3 regions of the Bradyrhizobium sp. 157 genome follow, and region 3 is predicted to be linked to each of the others. Evidence: predicted binding sites of a transcription regulator. Region 3 holds the regulator's gene; each other region holds the start of a gene.
The links. Region 3 encodes LexA, which represses DNA repair genes until DNA is damaged. Its sites were predicted from a motif close to TGTTCNNNNTGTGTTCNG; they were not measured.
Positions count from the first base shown of each region.

Region 1: a site for LexA is predicted at 2,186-2,203, ahead of IVA95_RS02005 (PA0069 family radical SAM protein). Genes of this name have one in related genera too.
Region 2: a site for LexA is predicted at 5,315-5,332, ahead of ruvC (crossover junction endodeoxyribonuclease RuvC). Genes of this name have one in related genera too.

Region 1 covers NZ_JADPKF010000013.1:13,406-20,570, reverse strand. Annotated here, with positions in the region: gene IVA95_RS02015 (helix-turn-helix domain-containing GNAT family N-acetyltransferase) at 1-774, opposite strand, end outside; gene IVA95_RS02010 (glycosyl transferase) at 888-1,460, opposite strand; gene IVA95_RS02005 (PA0069 family radical SAM protein) at 2,225-3,385, shown strand; gene IVA95_RS02000 (VOC family protein) at 3,486-3,935, shown strand; gene IVA95_RS01995 (ribonuclease HII) at 4,018-4,809, shown strand; gene IVA95_RS01990 (glycosyltransferase family 39 protein) at 4,890-6,395, shown strand; gene IVA95_RS01985 (uracil-DNA glycosylase) at 6,533-7,165, opposite strand, start outside.
Region 2 covers NZ_JADPKF010000065.1:2,590-9,754, forward strand. Annotated here, with positions in the region: gene IVA95_RS13655 (TetR/AcrR family transcriptional regulator) at 1-188, opposite strand, end outside; gene IVA95_RS13660 (nuclear transport factor 2 family protein) at 193-660, opposite strand; gene ybgC (tol-pal system-associated acyl-CoA thioesterase) at 714-1,181, opposite strand; gene IVA95_RS13670 (metallophosphoesterase) at 1,257-2,168, opposite strand; gene ruvB (Holliday junction branch migration DNA helicase RuvB) at 2,328-3,377, opposite strand; gene IVA95_RS13680 (cytidine deaminase) at 3,374-3,793, opposite strand; gene ruvA (Holliday junction branch migration protein RuvA) at 3,835-4,452, opposite strand; gene ruvC (crossover junction endodeoxyribonuclease RuvC) at 4,757-5,284, opposite strand; gene IVA95_RS13695 (YebC/PmpR family DNA-binding transcriptional regulator) at 5,499-6,245, opposite strand; gene IVA95_RS13700 (methyl-accepting chemotaxis protein) at 6,446-7,165, shown strand, end outside.
Region 3 covers NZ_JADPKF010000088.1:6,801-13,965, reverse strand. Annotated here, with positions in the region: gene IVA95_RS24720 (S41 family peptidase) at 1-273, opposite strand, end outside; gene IVA95_RS24715 (hypothetical protein) at 416-709, opposite strand; gene IVA95_RS24710 (hypothetical protein) at 742-1,044, opposite strand; gene IVA95_RS24705 (HAD family phosphatase) at 1,173-1,799, shown strand; gene glp (gephyrin-like molybdotransferase Glp) at 1,940-3,151, shown strand; gene lexA (transcriptional repressor LexA) at 3,355-4,056, shown strand; gene IVA95_RS24690 (hypothetical protein) at 4,286-4,708, shown strand; gene IVA95_RS24685 (hypothetical protein) at 4,795-5,022, shown strand; gene IVA95_RS24680 (ComEC/Rec2 family competence protein) at 5,030-7,165, opposite strand, start outside.

The DNA.
Region 1 (7,165 bases), on a different contig from region 3:
TTTCGCGAACGCGATGCATTCGGCGACCAGCCGATGGCCGAGCCCTTGGCCGCGCCCGGCCGGTCCGACCAGCAGCAGCCGCAGCTTGGCGACATCGTCGGTGTGCCGCACCAGAAAGATCGAGCCGACCTGCTTTCCCTCGATCTCGGCGATCCAGCAGCGTTCCCGCGACGCGTCGAATGAGTTGAGGAATTTTGCCGCGATCTCAGCGACCAGACCCTCGAACGAGGAATCGAATCCGTATACGCGCGCGTAAAACTCGCCGTGGCTCTGCACCACCCACCCCATGTCGCCGGGACGCGGCTCGCGCAGCACCGCGGGCGAAGGCGGGCCGCCGGATTCACCGAGCAGCCGTTCGATCACGGCCATCGCCTCGATCAAGCGCGCTTTGCCGTCGTGCGGCAACGTGGCCAGCATCGCTGCAACTTCGTCATGCATACTGAGCTCGAGTTTTGCGAATGTCTGACGGCCCTTAGCCGTCAAAGTGAGCCGATATTGCCGGCGATCCGACGGCAGCGGTTCGCGGGTGATCAATCCGGCTTCATCGAAATTCTGCACGATCCGGCTGAGATAGCCGGCATCGAGGCCCAATTCGGTTCCAATCTCCTTCGCCGAGAGATCTTCGCGGTGGGCGAGTTCGTACAGCACCCGTGCCTCGCTCAGCGAGAAGGGGCTCTTCAGGAGGTGCTGGTCCAGCACGCCGAGCTTGCGGGTGTAGAAGCGGTTGAAGGCGCGAACCGCCGCGACTTCTTGCTCGAAATCCAGTTGAGACATGGCGGCACCTCGATACTTGCCATTGTCAAATAGATAATTGACTTTGGCAAGTATATTCTCGTGCGTGGTCCTTCGCGGGGCCGGTGTCGATCTCGAATGTGAAAGAGGGCGCCCTAGGCGACGACTATGATCCGGCTGCGCAACTGGGTGCGCGAAGAGCGGCCGAGCTGGCGCAGCAGCCGCGCCTCGGAGCGGCGGGCATCGGGCCGGTAGCCGCCCAGCCGGTCGTAATGATCGCGCGCGATCAGGAGCCCCTGTTCCGCCGATGGCCCAGCGATCATCCGGGCGACGAATTTGAAACCGTCGCGCAGTCGCGTGTCAGCATAAGGCGAGCGGGCATAGCGAAACACTCCCGCGCGCGGCCGGCCGCTGCTCGATACGTTTTGGATGAACTGCGTGGTTTCGTCGATCCAGCCGGAATCGAGCACAGCGCCGGGGTGCAGGAACATCAGCCAGGGCGAGCGGGCCTGCCGGGCGCCAGCGGCCATCGCTGCGGCGCGCGATCCCTCGGCCGCCAGGAAGCGGCAACCGGCGACATCGGCGACGCGTTCGATCACGGACGAGGCGGCACGATCGACCAGCAGCACTTCGCGGATGATGCCGGCCGCGGCGCCCGGCACTAGCGCGGCAAGGGTGGCGACGGCCGTCTGTTCGATCCCTTCGGTCGGGATGATAACGCTTAACATGGATGAGACTTCGCTGGCTCAAACGGTGAAAACGCCGCTTGTTACCACCTTGTCACATTCAAATCAGCCATCCCGCTGCAGTTTTTTGCGGTAAGCCCATCGCAGACGGCCCCCTGCCAGGATCCTCCCCGCTTTTCTGCGCGGCCTCAGTGCTTCAGACCACCCGAAGGTCGGGGTTGTCGATGCAACTGCTGGCGAAGCCGCTGACGGCCCGGCGGCCCTGCTCGTAAGTGGCACAATTGCAGGCAAGTCCGTCGCTTTTGCCATAGGTTTGGGCGCAGACGGCCGCGCTGGCGCCGGCGCTGCCCGGCACGATGCCGGCCGCGACTAATGCGCCAGTTAGCGGGGCTGCAGGGGCGAAACGGCGCCTCCGCCCCGTGACTTTAATTGGATAGCGGTTTTCGCCTTGAACGCGATGCTCCAGAACTTTGGCTCGCTCGAGGATTCTCGAGGCAGGTTCCCGTCATGCCGCTGACATGGGCGCGGCACTGTTGGAAATTCTGGAAATCGCAACGCAGCCCGTCATTCGTCCCGTAAGTCCGGGAGCAAACTGGCCAATTGGCATCAGCATGGCTTGGCAGCGTGCCCGCGAAGGTGAATGATGCTGCAAGCGACATGGTCGCGGCAGCCAAAGTGAGCAGACGCATCTGCACCCTCCCTGGGTTTGTACTCTTCGAATTACGAGGGCGATCTGCTGCCGTTACCCCCGGCACATGCAAAATGTATGTTCTTGATTTGTTCTCGATACGTGCTATGTTCGCTTCATGAGCCGAGCATCCTCTCATGCCCTCAAGCACCCGCCGGTCACGGCGCCCTCCGAGCCGGCGGGTGCGACACCTTTTCCCGAGCTCGCGGTCGCTATCGAACGCCAGCGGCGGCGCGGCCGCGGCGCGCAGTCGAACGACAGCGGCCGGTTCGAAGCCGAGGCGCGGGTCGCCTTTGACGATGGCTGGCAGAGCCTGGACGACCTGCCGCCGTTCAAGACCACGGTGTCGCTGGATACCTCGCGCAAGGTCATCACCCGCAACGACTCGCCCGACATCGGCTTCGACCGCTCGATCAACCCCTATCGCGGCTGCGAGCATGGCTGCGTCTACTGCTTCGCGCGGCCGACCCACGCCTTTCTCGGGCTGTCGCCCGGACTCGATTTCGAATCCAAATTGCTCGCCAAGCCGGACGCGCCAGAATTGCTCGAGAAGGAGTTGGCGGCGCCCGGTTACGAGCCGCGCATGATTGCCATCGGCACCAACACTGATCCCTATCAGCCGATCGAGCGCGAACACAAAATTATGCGCGGCATTCTCGAAGTGCTCGATCGAGCCGGTCATCCCGTCGGCATCGTCACCAAATCGGCGCTGGTGACACGCGACATCGATATTCTACAGCGAATGGCGAAGCGCAATTTGGCAAAGGTCGCGATTTCCGTGACCACGCTCGACCCCAAGCTCGCCCGCACGATGGAGCCGCGCGCCTCGACGCCGCCGAAGCGGCTGGAGGCGCTGCGGCAATTGTCGCAGGCTGGCATCCCCGCCACCGTGATGGTCGCACCCGTTATTCCCGCGCTGAACGATTCCGAGATCGAACGCATTCTCGATGCCGCGGCTCACGCCGGCGTCAAGGAAGCAAGTTACGTGCTGCTGCGGCTGCCGCTCGAAGTGCGCGACCTCTTTCGCGAGTGGCTGATGGCAAACTATCCCGACCGTTATCGTCACGTCTTCACCTTGATCCGCGACATGCGCGGCGGGCGCGACTACGACTCGCAATGGGGTACGCGGATGAAGGGTACCGGCCCGATGGCCTGGATGATCGGACGGCGGTTCGAGATCGCCTGCGAAAAGCTCGGCCTCAACAAGCGGCGTTCGAAACTGACGACAGATCATTTCGTCAAGCCGAAGCGGAACGGACAGCAACTTAGTCTATTCTAGGTGGTTGTCATCATTGCGATCGAAGCGTCACTCCATGCTCCGCAGAGAGGCGTGGATTGCGTCATCGCTTGCGCTCTCGCAATGACGGACGGAGAATCGCATGAGTACTGGTAAGCCAGTCCCCCGCTTCACGGTCATCACGCTTGGGGTTAGCGATATGCGCGCCAGCATCGCCTTTTATAATGCGCTCGGCTTTGTCCGAAAGATGCACGCAACTGGCGAGGCCGTCGCCTTTTTCGATACCGGCGGCACCGTGATCGCGCTCTACCCGTGGGACCAGCTCGCCCGCGACGCCACGCTGCCCGATCAGCCGCGGCCGAAAACCTTTCGCGGCACCACGCTCGCCTGGAATTGCAGCTCGGTCGAGGAGGTCGACACGGCACTCGATTTCGCAATCTCCTGCGGCGGGTCACTGTTGAAGCCCGCGCACAAGACCGACTACGGCGGTTACTGCGGCTATTTCGGCGATCCCGACAACCATATTTGGGAAGTCGTGGTCGCTCCCGGCATCGAGGTCGGCGACGACCGGCGGGTTCACCTGCCGGATTAGGCACAAGTATAGGGTTGAATAACGGGAATTGTGCCGGGTTCCCGGTTGCGCGCCGCCGCGCGCTGGCGCACGAATCCCGGCCATGATTCGGGACAAATCCACCAAAAAACCTGACGGGAAATCGGACAAGAAAGCCGGCAAGGAACAGGCCGAGCTGCCGAAGGGCGTGATCGCAGTCGCCCCGCCGAGCTTTCGCCGCGAGCGGGCGCTGATCAAGCGCGGCGTCTGGCCCGTCGCCGGCTGCGACGAGGCCGGGCGCGGTCCGCTGGCGGGTCCGGTGGTAGCGGCCGCGGTCGTCCTCGATCCCAAGCGAATCCCCAAAGGCATCGACGATTCCAAGCGGCTGACGCCCGAACGCCGCGAGGAATTGTTCGAGGAGATCTGCGCGACCTCGTCGTTTGCGGTCGCCTTTGCCTCACCGGCGCGGATCGACCGCGACAATATCTTGCGCGCTTCGCTCTGGGCGCTGGCGCGTTCCGTGCACGCGCTGCCCGAAATGCCGAAGCACGTGTTCGTCGACGGCCGCGACAAGATCGATGCGCCGTGCGACTGCGAGGCGGTGATCGGCGGCGACGGCATTGTCATGTCGATCGCAGCCGCCTCGATCATCGCCAAGGTGACGCGCGACCGCTTGATGAGCGCCTTGGCGCTGGATTGCCCGGGCTACGGCTTCGAAAGCCACAAGGGCTACGCCGTGCCGGAACATCGCGAGGCGCTGGACCGGTTAGGCCCAAGCATCCACCATCGCCGCTTCTTCGCACCCGTCATTGCCGCGCGGTTGAAACATTATCCCGAGACGGTCGAAGAGACAGTCGAACCTGATCTCTTCAGCGTGGACGGGGAGGTCACTTCCGATATCTCCGCCACGATCTGACGCCGGTTGCCTCGGCGCCTCGTGCACTCTATCAAACGTCCCCCAGGACAGGGCTGCCCGGCCCGGCTTTCGGACGTTTCATGCGCTTCACCTCGCTCGTTGTCGAACTGATCCGCGCCCGGCCGCGGCTGGTGGTCTGGCTCGTGGTGTTGGTCCAGGCCGGACTTTGGCTGATCCTGCCGATGCTGCTGTACCGCAGCCCGCCCGGTGACCTTGCGACCGTGCTGGCCTTTGGCCGGGAATACCAGGTCGGAACCTGGTTCGGTCCGCCGCTGGCGTTCTGGCTCGCCGACATCGCGTTTCGCGCGGCCGGCAACCATATGTTCGGCGTCTATTTGTTGGCGCAGGTCTGCGCCGTCGTCACCTTCTGGAGCTACTATCAACTGGCCCGCGCGATTGTCGGCGGGCAGCAGGCGGTGCTCGCGGTCTTGCTGTCGATGACGGTAGTGGCCTTCAGCTCGCCCGGCGTCGAGTTCGGCCCACTGGTGCTGGCGCACCCGCTATGGGCGCTGCTTTTGCTGCATTCCTGGCAGTTGATCGGCCAGAACCGGCACAACGCCTGGTTCGCCTGGTCGATCGAGGCCGGGCTTTTGCTGCTGACGACGCCGTCCGCCCTCGGATTGCTGCTGCTGCTCGCCGGATTTGCCGTTGCCACCGCGCGGGGGCGGCGCGTGCTGATGTCGCTCGATCCGCTCTATGCGCTGCTCGTGATCGCCGTCCTGGTGTTGCCCTATCTGATCTGGTTGCTCCGCGCCGACGTGCTCGCGATGCCGCCCTGGCCGGCGATTTCCGATCTCGGCGCGCGCGTCCTGCAGTGGGGCTGGCTGCTCGTTGGCCTCGTGCTCGCAATGTCCGCCATCGTGCTGCTGGCGATCCTCAACTCCGGCTGGTTCGCCCGCAATGCCGGGGAGGCGCCGATCATCTACCGGCCGCCGGTCGATCCGCTGGCGCGCCAGTTCGTCTATTTCTTTGCGCTTGCGCCGGCGCTGCTCGGAAGTCTGATCGCGGGCATCTTCAACCTCGATCATGTCGTTGGCGGGGCGGGCGTCGCCTTGCTGTTGTCGGGGCTTGCCGTAATCGTCGCGAGCGGCGATCTGATCCATCTGCGGCGCCAGCGCCTGCTGCGGACCGTGTGGGCGGGCGCGGTTGTCGCGCCTGCCTTGGCGACGATTGCGGCGACGCTGTTTTTGCCGTGGACCGCGAACGAAGTGCCGACTTCGCTGCCGGCAACAGCCATTGCGCATTTCTTTGGCGACAGCTTTGAGCGCCGGACCAACCAGCGCCTGCGCGCGGTCGCCGGCGATCCGCAACTGGCAAGCCTCATCGCCATGAGCAGCGGGCGCCCGCATCTGTTGCTCGATGCCACGCCGGAACGAACGCCTTGGCTGTCGGTCGCGAAATTCAACGAGACCGGCGGCGTCGTGGTCTGGCGCGCCTCCGACACCTCGGGCATGCCGCCGCCCGATATCGCGCAACGCTTTCCGGGCCTGGTGCCGGAAGTGCCGCGCGCGTTCGAATGGATGGTGAACGGCCGGTTGCCATTGCTGCGGGTCGGCTGGGCGATTGTGCGGCCGAAGGCGCAGTAGCTGCGAATTCCGTGCCCCGGATGCTGCGCAGCACGAAAGTGATGCGCTGCTGATCCGGGGCCATTGTCTTGCGCTGCTATAGGTCCCGGCTCTGCGGTGCGGCGCCGAGAGGCGCTGCACCGCGTCCGGGACACGAGCTAACTTAGTTGCTCCAGCGCCTTCGCAATCGCGCGCAGGTCCTGCCAGGACATCCGCTTGTAGGACGGCGAGCGCAACAAATAGGCCGGGTGGAACGTCGCCATGGCGCGGATCGTGCGGGTGCCGGTATCGTAGTCGAACCATCTTCCGCGGGTCTTCATGATGCCATCGCGGGTCGACAGCAGCGTTTGCGTCGACGGGTTGCCGAGCGTCACCAGTATGTCGGGGTTCACGAGTTCGATCTGCCGCTGGATGAACGGCAGGCAGATTTGCGTCTCCTGCGGCGTTGGCGTCCGGTTGCCGGGCGGCCGCCAGGGAATCACGTTGGCGATATAGGCCTTGCTACGATCTAGTCCGATTGCCGCGATCATCCGGTCCAGCAACTTGCCGGAACGTCCGACGAAGGGCAGGCCCTCGATGTCTTCCTCGCGTCCGGGTGCTTCGCCGACGAACATGATGCGCGCCTTGGGATTGCCGTCGGCAAACACCAGCCGCGTCGCGGTGTTTCGGAGCGCGCAGCCCTCGAAAGTTTCCAGGAGCGTACGCAGCGCTTCCAGCGTCGGCGCCGTTCGCGCCGCCTCGCGCGCGAGAGCGATGGCCGCCTCCGGCGCGGGCGCAATTTCGCTGCGCGG
Region 2 (7,165 bases), on a different contig from region 3:
TCGATCTCGGCCAGCACCTCGGCGGCCATCTGCTCCTTGCCGCCGGGGAACAGATGATAGAGGCTGCCCTTGCCGAGCCCGGTGGCCTCCGTGATCAGCGTCAGCGAGGCGCCCTCGTAGCCATGGGCGCGAAACACCTCGCCGAGCGCGCGCAGTACCTCTCCCCGTTCGACGCCTCTTTTCAGCATCCGATCACAGTGGATTTTCGCTCAGTCCCGCGACATCCGCGGGTCGCGGCCCCGGAGCCGGCCAGTGGAAGCGCCGCTCGCTCTCGTCGATCGCGATATCGTTGATGCTGGCCTCGCGCCGCCGCATCAGGCCGTGTTCGTCGAACTCCCACTGCTCGTTGCCGTAGGAGCGATGCCACTGCCCGGAACCGTCGTGCCACTCATACTGAAAGCGCACCGCGATGCGGTTCTGATCGAACGCCCAGAGATCCTTGATCAGCCGATAGTCGTGCTCCTTCGCCCATTTGCGGGTGAGGAATTCGACGATCGCCTCCCGTCCTTCAAAGAATTCCGAGCGGTTACGCCAGCGGCTGTCCTCGGTATAGGCCAGCGACACCCGGACCGGATCGCGCGAATTCCAGGCGTCCTCGGCCATGCGCGCCTTTTGGGCGGCAGTTTCGCGGGTGAACGGCGGCAGCGGTGGACGCGACATGAGGTTTCTCCGGAATGATTGCCGGAGGAGATTGTACCGATCGGTACAGAGAGTCAATCCGAAGATTTACTCGGGGCCAGATCGGCCTTCATCAACAGCCGCAGCGATTTCGGGATCGGCTGCGCCTTGCCCTCGCTGATGAAGGCGACGCGCACCTCGGCCTTGACCAGCACGTCACCGCCGCGCCGCACCTCCTGCGCCAGCATGATCGAGGCGCCCTTCACCGCGACCGGCCATGTCACGACGTCGAGCACGTCGTCCATCCGCGCCGGCCGCAGGAAGTCGAGCTGCATCGAGCGCACCACGAAGGCAAAGCCGGGCGTCTCCTCCTGCGCCTCTTCGAACAGCGCGTGCTGCGAGGCGCCCATCAGCCGCAGATGGTTGGTGCGCCCGCGCTCCATGAAGCGCAGATAATTGGCGTGGTAGACGATGCCGGAGAAATCGGTGTCCTCGTAATAGACACGGACCTGCATGTGATGGCGGCCGTCGCGGATCTCGCCATCGAGATTGGGTAATGCCACTTGCGGTTCCTGATCGCGCTGGAAAGCCCTGCTTTTGCGCAAAATCGGCGCGGCGCGCAAGCGCTGCGAGGAACGCTATGCCACCGCCGGCCTCGTCGCCCCAACCGTTACCAGCACGATCTCCGGCGGCACCCCGAGACGGAACGGCATGATGCTGCAGCCGAGGCCGCCGGAAACGACGACATCGCAATTCATGCGGACGTGGCCGTAGGCGAGCTGCTGTCCGGACGGCGAGATCGGCGACCACCCCAGCATCCGGACCTGGCCGCCATGGGTGTGCCCGGAGAGCTGCAGCGCGACGCGCGAGGGCACGCGGCGCGCGACGTCGGGCTCATGCGCCATCAGAATTACGGGCGCATCGTCGGTGATCTTCGCCAGCGTCGCGCCGAGATCGTCGACGCCGATCCGCTTGAGCGGCCTGAAGCGGCGGGCCGGCACATAGGCGAGTTGGTCACCAAGACCCGCGAGCCAGAACGAATGACCATTCTTGCTGAGCTTCTTCGCATCATTTTCGTACACGGGGATGCCGGCGGCCTCCAGCGCACGGCCCGCGCTCGGCAGTCCCTGCCCTTCGCGTTGCACTTCCTTGTCTTCCCACCAGTCGTGATTGCCGAGCACCGCATGCACGCCGAGCGGCGCCTTCAATCCGGCCAACGCTCCCGCCCATTCGGCATCGGGAATGAAGCGCGTCACCTTGCGATGCCCGGCCACGTAGTCGCCGAGCATGACGACGATGTCAGGCTTGAGCGCATTCGTGCGTTCGACGATCTCACCGATATGATCGAGCGACATCCAGGGATCGCAGGCGTGGAGGTCGGCGATGGCGGCGATTCTGAGCTTGAGACCAGCCGGCCATTGCGGCGGTGAAAGGTTGTACCGCACGACGCGAAGCCGGACGACCGGCGCGCTGAACCCGTAAGCGGTGGTCGAGACGCCCAACGCCCCCAGGCCACCCATGGACTTCAAGAAATGACGGCGTGTTAACATGTGATCCAATCGTGATGCAGCGCTAACATGGTAGCGGATTGAGCCCGAATTGGGGTACGTTTGTGCAGAACGTCAGCAGTCCTCCAGCAGCTTGTCACCAGCAGGCGCGCCGACCATTTTTGCCCTTAGTGCACCGCTGGAAGGATCGGGTTCGAACGCTCAGTCGTCGCTATCGCCGTTGCCAAACAAGCCGAACTGCGCGGGATCGCGGGCGGGCTCGGCAAGCCCGAGGTGGCGGAAGGCGTGCGAGGTGAGCAGCCTCCCGCGCGGGGTGCGCTGCAAATAGCCGCACTGGATAAGATACGGCTCGATGATGTCCTCGATGGCGTCGCGCGGCTCCGATAACGCCGCCGCCATGGTCTCGACGCCGACCGGGCCGCCGCCATAATTCATCGCGATCGTGGTGAGATAGCGGCGGTCCATCGCGTCCAGGCCGGCGGCATCGACTTCCAGCGCGCTCAGCGCGTGGTCAGCGATGGCGCGATCGACCGAGCTGGCGTCGGCCGCGGAAGCAAAATCGCGTACGCGGCGCAACAGGCGCCCGGCGATGCGCGGCGTGCCACGGGCGCGGCGCGCGATTTCGTTGGCGCCGTCAGGCGTCATGCCGATATTGAGCACGCGGGCGCCGCGGCTGACGATCTTCTCCAGCTCTTCTTCGGTGTAGAAGTTAAGCCGGATCGGAATGCCGAAACGGTCGCGCAGCGGATTGGTCAACAGCCCTGCGCGCGTCGTGGCGCCCACGAGCGTAAATTTTGCAAGATCGATCTTGACCGAGCGCGCCGCCGGCCCCTCGCCGATGATGAGGTCGAGCTGAAAATCCTCCATCGCGGGGTAGAGCACTTCCTCGACCGCGGGGCTGAGGCGATGGATTTCGTCGATGAAGAGCACGTCGCGCTCTTCGAGATTGGTCAATAGCGCCGCGAGATCGCCGGCCTTGGCGATGACGGGACCGGAAGTGGCGCGAAAGCCGACGCCGAGTTCACGCGCCACGATCTGCGCCAGCGTGGTCTTGCCGAGGCCGGGAGGACCGACGAACAGCACGTGGTCCAGCGCCTCGCCGCGCTTGCGCGCGGCCTCGATGAAGATCGAGAGATTCTTGCGCGCCTGCGCCTGGCCGACGAACTCGGCCAGTAGTTGCGGGCGCAGCGCGGTGTCGCCGACATCGTCGGAACGGCGCTCGGGGGTAACGATGCGGGAGGGGGTGTTCACCCGTTGCCCCTCCGGTACTTGTTCGGCAAAAGCTCGCCGATGGTGACGACCTTCGGCTCGCGGCCATTGTCGGGAACGATGACCCGCGCCTTTGCATCGTAATCGTGGATCAGCTCGCGACAGATGCCGCAGGGCGATACCACGGCGATACTGCCGGGCTCGTCCGGCTTGGGATGGCGCACGGCGACGATGGTCTCAATGCCGCGATCGCCGGTTTCGGTGATGGCGCGCCCAATGGCGATCGCCTCCGCGCAGACGGCGATCCGGCCGATATAGGCATCGATATTCACGCCAGTGACGATGCGGCCGTCGCGGGTGCGCATCGCAGCGCCGACCTCCTGCCACTTGTTGCGATAACGCGGCCTGATCGCGTCAATCGCGGCGGCAATTAGTTCCTGGTCTTTCTCGCTCAACATGGCAGCAACGCGTTCCTTCGACAGTCAGTGGCGAACATAGTCTATTTCGCCAGTTCCTTCAGGCCCAGCCGGATCAATTGCGCGGTCTCGGCTTTCTCGCCGGCGCTGCGCGAGGCGGCGGCGATCGCGGCAGCCGCCTGCGGCTGGCCGTAACCAAGATTGACCAGCGCGGAAATCGCGTCGGTGACCGGGCGCGGCGCGCGGTCGCTGTCGATGGCGCCGGCTAGATGCACCACGGCAGGATCGACATTAGCGAACGCCGGCGCCTTGTCCTTCAATTCAGAGACGATGCGCTCGGCGACCTTTGGCCCGACACCGGGCGTGCGCGATACTGCGGCCTTGTCGCGCAGCGCGATGGCGTTGGCGAGTTCGGCGGGCGGCAGCGTGGAGAGCACCGCCAGCGCGACTTTGGCGCCGACGCCCTGCACGGTCTGCAGCAGACGAAACCACTCGCGCTCGGTGTCGGTGCGGAAGCCGAACAGCTTTATCTGGTCTTCACGGACATAGGTCTCGATCGACAACACCGCGGCCTCGCCGGGCGACGGCAGCGCCTGCAGCGTCCGCGACGAGCAATGCACCTGATAGCCGACGCCGCCAACGTCGAGGATCACGTAATCCTCACCGTAGGAATCGATCAGACCTTTGAGCTTGCCGATCATTGGGACGTCCCGGCTCCGACGCCAATGTCCCCTTCGACGTCTTCATAAGTCAGGGACGCACCAGCGGACGGGTTCCCTCCCCCCTTGCGGGGGAGGGTTAGGGAGAGGGGTGCCGCTCGTTCGATCGCCTGACGTAAAGCAAGGACACGGCTCGCGTCCTCATCCATTTTCTCTTTGATACGTTGTCCCCGCATTTCTTCGATCGGAGCCCGGGGCTTACCCCTCTCCCCGACCCTCCCCCGCAAGGGGGGAGGGAGCCCGACCAGCGTGCTCTCCTCACTTGGCATTACGCGGCGGCAGTTCATCATGCGCTCGCCACTTTCAGCCGCAGCGCCGCACCCTGACGATGGTGGGCATGGGTAATCGCAATCGCCAGCGCGTCGGCGGCGTCGGCGGATTTGGGCTCGGCCTTCGGCAGCAATATTTTCAGCATCACCGCGATCTGGTTCTTATCGGCGTGGCCGGCGCCGACCACGGTCTTCTTCACTTGATTGGGCGCGTATTCCGCAACCGATATGCCGAACATGGCGGGCGCCAGCATGGCAACGCCGCGGGCCTGGCCGAGCTTCAGCGTCGCGACGCCGTCCTTGTTCACAAAAGTCTGCTCCACCGCGGCTTCCGCCGGCCTGAAATCGCCGAGCACGGCGGCGAGCCCCTCATGGATCGCGAGCAGGCGGCTCGCTATGGGCAGATCGTCCGGCGGCTCCACCGAGCCGCAGCCGATGAACACGAGGCGGTTACCCTCGGTCTCGATCACGCCCCAGCCGGTACGGCGCAGGCCGGGGTCGATGCCGATAATCCGGACGGGATGGCGAATCGGTGGGGATGTCATGGCGTAGTGATAACGCCAGAGCCGGATGAACGAAACATAAAGAGAACGGAAATCCCCGCGAATGCGGTTGGTGCGTGCCCCGGACGCGGCGCACCGCGAAGTGGTGCGCCGCAGAGCCGGGGCCCATCGGTCGGTTAGGTATTTGCTGAGACATGAGTCCCGGCTCTGCAGAGCAGCGCTCACGCGCTGCACTGCGTCCGGGAAACGGAAGCCGCTACCCGCCCATCTTGGCGACCAGCGCGTCGGAGACCTCGAAATTGGCGTAGACGTTCTGCACGTCGTCGTGCTCGTTCAACAGGTCCATTAGCTTCAACAGCTTCTCGCCGGTCTCGTCGTCGACCGCGACCGTGTTTTGCGGCTTCCAGGTCAGCGCTGCCTTGCGGGCTTCGCCGAACTTGGCTTCCAGGGCTTTCGCAACCTCGCGGAAGGTTTCCTGCGAGGCGTAGATCTCGTGGCCGCTTTCGCTTGAGACCACGTCGTCGGCGCCGGCCTCGATCGCGGCTTCCAGCATCGCGTCGTCGGAGGCCTTGCTGGCGTCATATTCGATGATGCCGGTGCGGTCGAACATGAAGGCGACCGAGCCGGTTTCGCCGAGATTGCCACCTGATTTGGTGAAGTAGGAGCGGATGTCGGAGGCGGCGCGGTTGCGGTTGTCGGTCAGCGCCTCGACGATAATGGCGACGCCGCCGGGGCCGTAGCCCTCGTAGCGGATCTCGTCATAACTCTCGCTCTCGCCGCCGATCGCCTTCTTGATGGCGCGCTCGATATTGTCCTTCGGCATGTTCTCCTGGCGCGCCGCGATCACCGCCGCGCGCAGCCGGGGGTTCATGGCGGGGTCCGGGGTTCCCAACTTGGCGGCAACGGTGATTTCGCGCGCCAGCTTGCTGAACAGCTTGGACTTCTGGGCATCCTGCCGGCCCTTGCGGTGCATGATGTTCTTGAATTGGGAATGGCCGGCCATGCGAGGTCTCTTGGATTCGTCCCGGGGATGTAGGGGTGAAGCGCGGCCTTATAGGCCGGCAATCGGCTGAAATCAAAGATTTACGGCCGATTCGCCCACTAAAGTAGGGCGCGCCTACGGGAAAAACAGGCAGTTGTTAACCATGACTTCATGCTCGGATGAGAGGATTTCGCAACCGTCCTCAACTTTTGAGAGACTTCATGGCCTTCGGTTTGTTCAAAAAGCAGGTGGCGGAACCGGCTTTGCCTGCCGTCCAGCCCGAGGTTCAAACGGCGGCTCAAACGGCGGTTCAGCCGGCCGCCGCCGTGGCCGAGGCCGCTTCGGGCGATGGCGAGTCGGCCAAGGCCATTCTCGAACTTCTGGAACTCGAACTCGGCGCGATGATCCGCCAGCTCGAGCGCGCGGCCAATTCGGTCGCCGGCGGCGCCGAAGCGACCGCTGCGACGCTCTCCACCATTCGCCAGCGCACCGACGCCCTGACGAGCCGCACCAGCGCTGCACAGGCCACCGCGACGACATTTTCATACGCCGCCGACAAGTTCACCCAATCTGCCCAAGGGATCGGCTCCCAGGTGCGCGACGCCGGCAAGCTCGCCGACCAGGCCAGTGAGGCCGCCCGCGAAGCCAGCGTCAATGTCGACCGCCTGAGGGAATCGTCGGCCGCGATCGGTAACGTCGTCAACCTGATCGCGCAGATCGCGCGGCAGACCACGCTCTTGGCGCTCAATTCCACCATCGAGGCCGCACGCGCCGGCGAGGCCGGGCGCGGTTTTGCCGTCGTCGCCACGGAAGTGAAGGCGCTCGCGGTCCAGACCCAGAACGCGACAGAGGAAATCACCAAGAAGATCGAGGCGCTGCAGCGGGATGCTGCGGGCTCGGTCGACGCCGTGCATCGCATCACCCAGGCGATCGAGGCGATC
Region 3 (7,165 bases):
GCCCTTCTCATTCATGTAACGCGAATGAGGATCGAGCGCCGAGATCATGCCGTTGATGGCGCCTTCCATCAGTTTGGAATCGTCGGGCTTCTCGACATAGCTGGTCTTGATCCGCTCAAACACGCTGCCAAACAAATTGAGCTGGTTGTAGGTGTCGGAACGGGCCGCAGCCTTTGCCGCCGCCACCAGATGCACCCCTTGAGGTCCGATCACGAGGGCGGTCAGACACGCGCCCGTCACCGTGCCGAGAAGAAAGGCAAAATTCCTGCGCATCGTGGGGCGTCCCTCTTTCGCTTATGGACGCCCGCGATCCCAGTGAATCGGCGCCCTGTCCCGGCCCCGCCAACTCACAATGGCTTTTTGGTCGGATCAAGGCACGCCAACCCGGCGCAATACGGCCGTTTTTCAATAGGCTTTATGAGCCCTCCTGCAACCCGTTTTGCCACGTGGACGGCCGGGTTCCAAAACCGCGCTTGGCGCGGGTGCCCAGCCAATAGCCGAATTGCGGGGGAACGTTGTGGAACGGGCCGTCCGCACCCAGTTTCAGCGCGGCGTCCATCGGCCAATTGGGATTGTTGAGGATTTCCCGCCCCACCGCGATCAAATCGGCCTGCCCATCGCGCAGGATATGTTCTTCAACGTGACGCCGCGGATCGTCATCGGGGAAAACAGCAGCGTTTCCGTCATGGTTTGCTCGCCTCGCGAACATCATTGTCCCGGCATGGCGCCGGGAAGTGTCTTCTACTTTGCTGCGCCTTCGGCGGATTTGGGCTTTGACTTTGCTGCCGGCGCCTTGGCCGCTGCTTTCGGCGGTGCGCTATCGCCGCGCATCGTCCCCCAGGGGTCGGAACTCTTCTGCTGCTCCGGGATGTTGCCGAGCGATCTCCGGTAGGCCCGCTCGGCCTCCCTCTCCGCCTCGATTTGCGAGGGCGTCTTGGGCTTGTCCTCCTCGCCATATTTGGCGGGACCTTGTTGGGCGGCAGCGGATCCAGCCAACAATGCGATCACGGCGACAGCGCCCAGAATTCTGCCAACAACTTGCATGCGACTACTCCCTGAAATTGGCCCCAAGCCTTAGCACAGCCCGCGTACGGGCTTAAGCGCCGGATTGGACTGCGACGCAAATCCCCGTGGCCGTTGCCGAGGCCGGTCCAGTTTTGTAAACGACTGCCATGAATTCGCCGCCAGCGCCCCACTCCGTCGACGCCTTGCTGTTCGATCTCGGCCGCGTCGTGCTCGACATCAGTTTTGATCAGGTAATGACCTGCTGGGCTGGGCATGCTGGTTGCGCGCCTGCCGATCTCGCCGGACGCTTTGTCGTCGACGATAGTTTCAAGCACCACGAGACCGGCCGGATCGACGATGCGGCGTTCTTTGCGAGCCTGCGCCGGTCGCTCGGCATCGGCATCACCGACGCGCAGTTCCTGGAAGGCTGGAACGCGATCTTCACCGGCGAGATGCCCGGAATTGCACAGCTTCTGGCGGGTGCTGCAAAGCGCCTGCCGCTCTATGCTTTTTCCAACACCAATCCGGCCCATGTCACGCATTTTTCGCAGGCCTATGCGGAGGTGCTCAGCCATTTCCGGGAGATTTTTTTGTCCTCCAGCATCGGTATGCGCAAACCCGACGCCGAAGCCTATGATCATGTGATAAAAGCGATCGGCGTGCCGGCGTCGCGGATCCTGTTCTTCGACGATTCAGCCGCCAATATCGAAGGTGCGCGGGCGCGCGGCCTTTCTGCCATCCACGTGACATCGACGGATGACGTGGCCAGGGCACTGACCGCACTTGGAATTTAAGCACTTGGAATTTAAGCACTTGGAATTTAGATGATTACCCCGTCATTGCGAGCGAAGCGAAGCAATCCATGGCCAGGAAGGAAGTGTGGATTGCTTCGTCGCGCTGCTCCTCGCAATGAAGTCGAAGCAGGAGTGCCAGCGTGGCCTTGATGCCGGTTGCCGATGCGCTTGCCGCGATCCTTGCCGGCGCAGCGGCGCTGCCCGAAGAAATGGTGGCGCTCGATGAAGCGTATCACCGCATTCTCGCACGCGACGTCGCCGCGCGGCGGACGCAGCCGCCGCAGGCGATGTCGGCGATGGACGGCTATGCGGTGCGCGCGGCCGACGCCGCCGATGTCGGCGCACGGCTGAAGGTGATCGGCGAGGTCGCCGCCGGCCGCCCGTTCGAGCGGAAGGTAGGCCCAGGCGAAGCGGTGCGGATCTTTACCGGCGGCGTGATCCCCGATGGCGCAGACGCCGTCGTCATCCAGGAAGACGCTGCCATCGAGGGCGATCATATCACCATCACGGAAGCTGCCGTTCCGGGACGGCATATCCGCCCAGCGGGCGTTGATTTCCGCGAAGGCGACGTCCTCCTCAAACGCGGGCGCCGCCTCACCGACCGCGATCTCTCGCTTGCCGCCGGCATGAACTACCCGGAGCTTGCGGTGCACCGCCGCCCGAAAGTGGCGATGCTGGCGACCGGCGACGAACTGGTGATGCCAGGCGCAACCCCCAGCCCCGGCCAGATCGTCTATTCCAACGGCTACGGCTTGCGAGCGCTGGCGCGAGCCGAGGGCGCAGAAATCATCGACCTCGGGATCGCCGCCGACACCGTCGCCGCCACCACGGAGGGCATCCGCCGTGCCCGCAACGCCGACGCGGACGTCCTGATCACCGTGGGCGGCGCCTCGGTCGGCGACCACGACCTCGTCAAGCGGTCGCTGGAGGCCGAGGGCGTCGCCATGGCGTTCTGGCGGATCGCGATGCGGCCAGGCAAGCCGATGATGCACGGCAGGTTGGGCGCGATGCGGGTGATCGGCCTGCCCGGCAATCCCGTCTCCTCCTATGTCTGCGGCTTCCTGTTTCTGGTGCCGCTGATTCGCGCCTTATCGGGCCGCGACCACGTCAATCATCCGCGCGAAAACGCCCTGCTCGGCTGCGATCTCGCCGCCAACGACCAGCGCGAAGACTATCTTCGCGCTCGCCTCGAAGCCCGCGACGACGGCACGCTGGTCGCCGTGCCGGTGAACCATCAGGACTCGTCACTATCAGGGAATCTCGCTGCGGCACGGGCACTTGTGATACGTCCGCCGTTCGCGCCGGCTGCCGCAAAGGGATCGCGTTGCGAGTTGCTCCGGCTGCCGGAATGACGAACGGCGTTCCAACAGCACCTTGGACCGGAACCGCAATGCGTTCACCTCAAATTAAATGGTTGCGGAACACATATCGAACATATAGTGTCCGTTCATGATTTGTTTCGACTGCTAGTGTCTTTGGTTGAGAGTTTGGGGACTCCACGATCTGGGCGCTAAAGATTCGGAACGAGACGACGCCAACCGGGGGATTGCTCGCGATGCTTACGCGCAAACAGTATGAACTTCTGCGTTTCATCAATGAACGGCTGAAAGAGGCCGGCGTGCCGCCCTCGTTCGACGAGATGAAGGATGCGCTCGATCTGCGCTCGAAATCCGGAATCCACCGCCTCATCACGGCGTTGGAGGAGCGCGGCTTCATCCGCCGCCTGCCCAACCGCGCCCGCGCCATCGAAGTCATCAAGCTGCCCGAGCTCGCTGCCGCCGCCAACGGCCGCCGCGGCTTCACGCCGAGCGTCATCGAGGGCACGCTCGGCAAGCGCACGGTGAGCGCGCCGGCCGCCGAGGACGACGGCAATCGCCCAGTCGCTGTGCCTGTCATGGGCCGGATTGCCGCCGGTACGCCGATCGAGGCGCTGCAGACGCGCAGCCACACCATCAGCGTGCCGCCGGACATGCTCGGCTCCGGCGAGCATTACGCGCTCGAAGTGCGCGGCGATTCCATGGTGGATGCCGGCATCCTCGACGGCGACATGGCGCTGATCCAGCGCAACGAGACCGCCGACACCGGTGATATCGTGGTGGCGTTGATCGACGAGGAAGAGGCCACCCTGAAGCGCTTCCGCCGCCGCGGCGCCTCGATTGCGCTCGAGCCGGCCAACGCCGCCTATGAAGTCCGCATCCTGCCGCCGAACCGGGTCCGGATTCAGGGCAAGCTGATCGGGCTGTACCGCAAATACTGACCCGTTATGCGCTCCGGCGCCGTGACGAAAGCCAGCCCCGGCCCTCGGCCGGGGTTTTTTGTTGCGCGTGTGGAACTAAGGCACGTTAGCGCGTTTGTGAATGTGGCGCAGTGCGCCAGTCGCAGAATTGCCCAGAAAGAAGAAAAGGCTCTGCGCCATGTCCACTCTGATAGAGGCCTGTGCCTCCTTCTAGACACGGGTCAGCTATCTCAAACGAGGGAGCCATCCGATGTGTGACTATAGCCTGCATGCTGTGGCTACGCGGCCTGCCCAGGTCGGCGAGACGCTGATCACAACGACATTCCGCGGTACATCGACCCGCGGCTTTGCGTCGGAACGCGAGCCTGCAGTGGCGGTCTGCATGCTTCCCGGCACCGAACTGGCGTTCGCTGAGGACGTCAAATACGACAACCGGTGGATCTGGACTCGAACCACCGACTGGCGGGTCGGCAAGTTCAATCAAATCGACCCCCATATATCCGACCGTCATCATGACGCGATCGAATTTCCCGATGGAAGCCATGTGCTGGTGACGCAGCTTTGCGAAGGCCAGCGCGCGACCGTGCTGCAATTGCCGGTGGTCCAGACCGGTGGCGAACGTGCGCCAAAGGTAACGGAAGCACCTACGGCCGAATCGATCGTGACCGGATAAACGCCCACGCGCATATGATCCGCCGGTCCAGGCCGGCGGATCATGGTGGTACATTTTTCAGAACTCGGCACCGCAGGGGGCAGCCGGTGGTTAACAAGGTTACGTGGCAAAAAGCCGGGCGCGTCACTGAGCCCGGGCGGTACATGTTCAGGTACGGCTGGCTCACCATCACGGCCGAAGATCTCGCAATCTGGCAGCAATTCCCCGACGCGTCGTTCACGCTGGTCGCTCTGCCCTCGGCGCCTGATGCCCCGGAGGAATTCCACCTCGGTGCATTCGAAATACCAGCCAAACCCACGGTCGACGAGCACTGACGCTCGTCTACTCCTCCGCCTGAAGATCTGCCTCGGCCGGCGTGGCGTCGACCGCGCGGGGCGGCACAATGCGCGGCGCAAGAACGGTGGTGTCGGCCTCGCTCTCGTCAGCAATGACCGGCGACCAGGGGCGGTCTACGCCCCTCGGCTTGACCGCATCGACGACAAATCCCTCCCGGCTGCGCCGCAACGCCATCGCGCCCTGCCGCCGCAGCCGTTCAGCATCGATAACGGAAGCGCCACAGGCTGCGGGGGCCTGCCGCAGCGTCACGATCAGCGCCGCGCGCTCGCAATCGTCCGCCAGCGCCTCGGGCCTGAAGGCCTGCGCGATCAGGCCGCCACCGGCGGATTGGACGACGCAGCCGAAATCGTCGCATGAAACGCCCGATGTGAGCGACGCGTCAGCCGCCGTCCGCGCATCCGCATCCGCCGCCAGCCACTCCTTTAAAAGGAAGATGTCCCGAGATCCCTTGGCCGCGTGCATCAGGTGCAGCCGGCCATCCTGGCCGCGGACCCCGACATTGCGCCCGTCGGCGGAAATCAGGATGTCCGGCTGCGGTGCCCGCGCCGCCCACAATGCCGCTGCCAGCACCAGCGCCGCACCCGACCAGCGCAGCGGAGTGCGCAACAGGCCGAGCAGGATGATGCCGAGGCTTGCCGCAATCAGCGGGCCGATGCCGAAGGCCGGCACCCGGCCGACCGCACCGGGTAACGCCGCGACCCATTGCGTGACCACGATCATCCAGTCGATGCCGACGCCCATGACCGCCCAGAACGGGCGATCGAAGCCGAACGGCATCGCAACGAGGCCGAACAGGCCCGCCGGCATTACCAGTGCTGACACCACCGGCATCGCCGCGAGGTTGGCCAGCACGCCGTAAGGCGTGACCCGGTGAAAGTGAAAGGCCGCGTAAGGTGTGGTCGCAAGCCCCGCTATCAGTGAGGCCAGCAGCAGCATGGTGACTTCGCGGCCGCCCCACAGCGCCACGCGCGCGGTTGCGGTATGATCCGCCGTCGCGAACAGGCGCGGCATGCCGATCTGCACCAGCGCCACCAACCCGAGTGTCGCCGCAAACGACATCTGAAAACTCGGATGCACCAGCGCTTCCGGCGCGACCGTGAGCACGATCAGGGCCGCGACCGCGAGCGTGCGAAACGTAATCGCGCGGCGATCGACCATGACGGCAATCAGCACCACGGCCGTCATGAAGAACGATCTTTGCGTCGCAACCTCGGCGCCCGACAGCAGCAAATAAAACGCGGCGGCAACGAGGGCTGCCGCCGCCGACCACTTCTTGATCGCGTAGCCGACGGTGAGCACGGGAAACAGCGCCAATAGTGCCCGGACCGCAAAGAACACGACGCCGGCGACGACGGCCATGTGATAGCCGGAGATCGACAGCACATGGCCGAGACCGGAGATGAACATCGCGTCGTTCACCGGCGGCGAGATCGCATCGCGCCGCCCGGTCAACAGAGCGGTCGCAATCGCGCGCTTGTCGCCCTCCAGCGTGGTCCTGATCCGCGCATCGATCGTATCGCGCAGGCCTTGCATGAACGCCGAATAGCGCAGGCGGAGCCCGCCGCCCGTGGCGGGCGGCTCGGCGATCTTGACGGCGCCCATCGCGAAGCCGGAGGCGCCGATGCCGGCGAAAAACATGTCGCGGCTGAAATCGTAGCTGCCCGGCCGCACCGGCGAAAGCGGCGGCAACAGCCGCGCTTTCAGCTCGACGAAGCTCCCAACCGGCGGCGCCGTGCCCTTCCTTACCGAGAGCCGTACGCGCTCCAGCTTCGTCGTTCCGCGCGCGCTTTCCATGGTGACGACGCGAAGGACAAAACGGTCGGTGCGCTCGCGAATGTCGCGCGTCTCGACAAAACCCGTCATTGACACCGAAAACATCGGCCGCGCCAGCACGCCATGCGCGATGCGCGCGGTCTTCCAGGTCGCGACCGCAAAGCCCGCGGCGACCGCCGCGATCATTACCGCGGCGGGAAAGAATTTCTGTCGCCGCAACAGAACCGCCACCGCGCACAGCGCGATCGCCACAGTGGCAGCCACCGACAGCACCGGCTCATGATCGGCGGCGAAGTAGAGGGCAATGCCGGTGCCGAATGCGACGGGTACCCACGGCAGCAAGCGGCC